Regions from separate parts of the Alteromonas lipotrueae genome, predicted to be linked through region 2. Evidence: predicted binding sites of a transcription regulator. Region 2 holds the regulator's gene; the other holds the start of a gene.
What was found. Region 2 encodes FNR, which switches genes on or off when oxygen is low (the NO sensors DNR and NnrR bind a similar motif). Its sites were predicted from a motif close to TTGATCTAGATCAA; they were not measured.

Region 1: KYS23_RS16525 (GbsR/MarR family transcriptional regulator) is a predicted target of FNR. The motif match lies at 1,050-1,063, and genes of this name have one in related genera.

What each region holds. Positions count from the first base shown of each region.
Region 1 is NZ_JAESDJ010000014.1:25,625-28,036, reverse strand. Features, by position in the region: gene KYS23_RS16530 (energy transducer TonB) at 1-842, opposite strand, end outside; gene KYS23_RS16525 (GbsR/MarR family transcriptional regulator) at 1,113-1,670, shown strand; gene KYS23_RS16520 (cytochrome ubiquinol oxidase subunit I) at 1,682-2,412, shown strand, end outside.
Region 2 is NZ_JAESDJ010000004.1:108,129-110,540, reverse strand. Features, by position in the region: gene KYS23_RS07465 (sulfite exporter TauE/SafE family protein) at 1-586, shown strand, start outside; gene fnr (fumarate/nitrate reduction transcriptional regulator Fnr) at 636-1,376, shown strand; gene uspE (universal stress protein UspE) at 1,474-2,397, shown strand.

The sequences.
Region 1 (2,412 bases), on a different contig from region 2:
TCATAAAATTGAGACCACGCGCCCAAACTACTAAGCTGACCTTTAGTGACGTTTGCTGATTCAGTCGCTTTAGCAGCGTTAAGTGCGTCTGCAAATTGTTGATAGGTTTCTTCAGATAAATTAAGGCCATTAACACTCCCCATACGCGAAAGGGTTTCGGCGGCGCCATTAAAATTGCCGAAATAAAGCTGTGACTGAAAAAGATTCACCGTAGACTTAGCCAATATTGCTATAGGCAAGTGTTCGTATAAATCTACTGTAATGTGGGATTGGCGCATATATTCTAAAAATTCTTCATTTTTATAATAATAGATAGACTTTAACCACGCAGCCAAAGCATGTTCGTTTAAATTTTTAGTATGGTCTTCCACCAAATCGTCTATGGATTTTTTTATGCTAAGCATATCCGCGGTAGGGCTAGAAAGCGCATCTATGGTAGCTTGGTATTCTTTTGCAAAAGCAGGCGTCACACTACCTTCGCTATGGCCAGCCTCTGAGTATGTGTGTTTAACAAACAGGGTTTGAGCACTTGCTACTGGCTTATTGTTAACGAGTGCAGGAGAATATTGAAGGTTTCTTATGTATTTAGTGACTTTTTTAACGTATCTGTCTTTGCCTGAATAATCAAAAACAACGATGTCTTTCGTTGTACCGTCTTTGTCTATTATAAATGAAACTCTTGTCCAACCTTCCATCCCTCCGCGCGAGGTAAAGGCCTCTTCCACTTTGTTAGCATTTTTTATTATTTTGGCGGCTTTAACTTCTTTGCTGTTGCCATTGCCAAAAGAGGTAGCACTGAACATTATCAATAACACGCATAATAACGCAGAAAATATTTTCACCATTTATCCCTATTTTTTAGCGTGTTAAAAGCAAAAAAACTCAACATCGCGTTTTCTGTTTAATTCTAAATTGTTTATAGCATCTATCTTTAAAACTTAACAATAAATCGAAACGTCACGAGACAACTTATCAACACACATAAGATTCACTATGCCCTTCAATTTAGACTTCGAGTTCCTCCTAACATAATTATCATCTGATACTTGTTGATCTCAATCAAACTTCGGCATAAACTTTCAGTAATTTCTGAAAGTTCAGCAGGTATAGACATGAAAATGACACCACTTATTACTTCTGCGGTTATGCATTTCGGCGAAATGGGCAGTCGTTGGGGCTTTAACCGTACTGTGGGCCAAATTTTGGCGCTGATTGTACTTGCTGATGAGCCCATCTCAGCACAAGAAATTGCCGACGCGCTAAATATATCCCGAGGCAATACCAGTATGGGGCTAAAAGAATTGCAATCATGGCGTTTGGTTAAGCAACACCTTGTTCCCGGTGAGCGCAAAGAGTTTTTTATTGCCGGCGGTGACATTTGGACACTTGCTAACCGCGTATTCGAAGAACGCCGTAAACGTGAAATAGACCCTACCATGAGCTTATTGCGGGATTTGCTATTAGATACCCCCGCCAACAAAACTGAAGCCAATGCGCAAGATAAGCTGAATGAAATTCACGACTTATTAGAGTCGGTGACCGCGTGGTCACAAGAGCTTCAGAACCTAGGCCCAGATAAACTTAACACCTTGATGAAACTCGGCTCGGGCGTAGGCCGTATGTTAGAACTGAAAGACAAAATTCTGCCGGGAAAAAATTCCGTTAACTAAGGAGACTATCTGTGGATGCGTTTTTGCTGTCTCGTTTACAATTTGCATTAAATATTAGTTTTCATATTCTGTTTCCAACTATCACCATGGCAATGGGATGGTTTCTTTTTTACTTCAAATTTCGCTCAAATGTAACCGGTCACCCTGTATGGATGCGTATGTACCGCTTCTGGGTGCGCGTATTCGCACTAAGTTTTGCTCTTGGTGTAGTGAGTGGCGTGACCATGTCTTTCCAATTTGGGACCAACTGGCCTGGCTTTATGGAGCGAGTGGGTAATGTGGCGGGCCCACTATTAGGTTACGAAGTCCTTACTGCGTTTTTCTTAGAAGCCACGTTCCTTGGTATTATGTTATTTGGTATTCGTCGGGTACCCAATTGGTTGCACACCCTTTCAACATTGATTGTGGCGGTGGGCACTACCATGTCAGCCTTTTGGATTTTGGCGCTTAACAGCTGGATGCAAACGCCTCAAGGGCATGAAATTATCGACGGGGTAGTGTATGCCGTAGACTGGAGCGAAATTATTTTTAACCCTTCGTTTCCCTATCGCTTTGTACACATGATGCTAGCCTCGGGTTTGACAGCCAGTTTCTTAATTGCCGGTTTATCTGCATATCGTATGCTGAAAGGTGATGACAAACTAGCGCCAAAGCTTGCCCTTAAAACCGCGACTTATACCGCAGCAGTGCTTATTCCTTTACAGATTTTTGCGGGTGATATGCATGGATTAAATACCCTTGA
Region 2 (2,412 bases):
CGGTATTGTTGCGGCACTACGCACGGTAACGCCAAGTAATGAACCTGCTTTACCCTACACCCTTGCCTATAATTTTGGCCGTATCCTCAGCTACACATTAGCCGGTGCTATTACAGGCGCTGTCGGCCAAATGGCAACCGAATTTGTGCCTATCGCTAAACCCGTTTTATCTTTGATTAGTGGCGTTATGCTGGTGCTTTTAGCGTGTTATTTGGGAAAGTGGTGGCAAGGCTTGAATTATATTGAAGCTATGGGGCGCGGGTTATTTAAAGCTATTCAGCCCTTATCTAAACGATTTCTTCCATTCAAAAGCCCGGTTTATGCACTACCCTATGGTTTTATATGGGGCTGGCTTCCCTGCGGGTTGGTCTATTCCACGTTAACGTGGTCATTAGCATCAGGCTCGGCCGTTGACGGCGCTGCCATTATGCTATTTTTTGGGTTAGGTACTCTGCCCACTTTGCTGGCGGCAAGCGCAGGTAGTCAGTACCTAATAGCCGGTTTCAGGCACCCCGTGGTAAGACAATGCTTTTCTGGAATATTGGCTATTTACGCTCTCTTTTTAATTTATGCAGCAATTTCATAAACAAAAGAGTAAGATTATATTAAGTCGACCCTATTTATAGTTTGAACTTATGAGCAAAGGAAGCCAATTCTCAATTCATTGTCAAAATTGCAGTTTCAGCCACTTGTGTTTACCCGTTGCGCTAAACAAGACTGAGATTGAATCTTTAGATGATATTATTGAGCGAAAGAAACCCCTTCACAAGAGTGATTTGCTGGTAAAGTCGGGAGATACATTTAACTCTCTTTACGCAGTACGCACGGGCTCTTTTAAGTCTTTCGTCACCAATTCAGATGGTGAAGAGCAGATTACAGGTTTTCACTTCCCTGGCGATATTATCGGCTTCGATGCATTACGGGAAAACAAGCACCAAAGCTATGCCCAGGCATTAGAAACCGCCATGGTGTGCGAATTACCGTATGAGACGCTTGATGAGATGTCGGTTCAATTTCCGAAGTTAAGACATCAAATAATGAGTTTCATGAGTGCGGAAATTAAACAAGATCATGACCTCATGATGTTGCTTAATAAGCGCTCAGCGGAAGAACGTCTATTGTATTTCCTCTCTCAGCTTTCTCAACGTTTCGAAGAACGTGGATTTTCAAATAAAGAATTTCACCTAACCATGACCCGAAATGAAATTGGGAACTATCTTGGTCTAACTATTGAAACCATTAGCCGCTTATTAAGCCGTTTTCAAAAAGAAAATATTATCCAAGTGGACGGTAAACTCATCACTATTTTAGATTTTGATGAGATGTCACAACGTTTAACGTCTGTGGTTGCACCTAATATCGCCTGTAATAGCTAATCTTCAAAGCTTTTGATCTAAAACAAGTTACGTAATAGCAAATAGGTATTACACTTAAATTGTAGCAACCAAAAATCTAAAAATGTTTGGAGGGGTTATGATTAAGTATGAACGTATTTTAGCGGTCATTGAAGCCGATAGAGATACCCAACCTGCGCTTAGCCGTGCATATGAACTTGCCAAAAAGACAGGTGCCTCTGTCACCGCCATGCTGGTGGTTTACGACTTATCTTACGATATGACAACCATGCTTAGCCCTGATGATCGTGAAGCTATGCGCGATGCGGTCACTAAGGAACATGCGGGTTGGTTACGGAAAATCCTTAGCGATTTAGGGTTTGAAAAAACCGATATTGTTGTTGAGTGGAATAACCGTGCCTTTGAAGCTGTTGTGCATTACGTAATAGATAACAATATAGACTTGGTTGTAAAAGCAACCAAGCGCCATGACGATTTAGCCTCCGTTATTTTTACTCCTACAGACTGGCATCTCCTTAGAAAATGCCCCTCCCCCGTATTGTTGGTTAAAGAACATGAATGGCCTGAAAACGGCGAAATTATTGCGGCGGTAAATGTAGGCAGTGAAGACGACGAACATGCGCTACTCAACGACAAAATCACAGTTATTGCTAACGATTATGCCGCATTACTCAGCGGCAACGTAAATTTGGTTAACAGCTACCCTGCTACACCGCTTAATATTGCTATTGAAGTTCCTGAGTTCGACCCAGACACATACAACAACGCGGTAAAGCATCATCACGAACTCGAGATGAACACACACAGCGAAAAGTATGCTATCGATAGCGAGCGCTGTTATGTGAAAGAGGGGCTTCCTGAAAAAGTCATTCCAAGAATAGCCAAAGATATCGATGCCGAACTTGTGATCATTGGTACCGTTGGCAGAGTAGGTATTTCCGCGGCCCTTATAGGTAACACGGCTGAACATGTTATTGATGAACTTGTGTGTGATGTACTGGCAATAAAACCAGACGGCTTTATTTCGCCCCTTTCACGGTAATTCAAACGTGTTTGT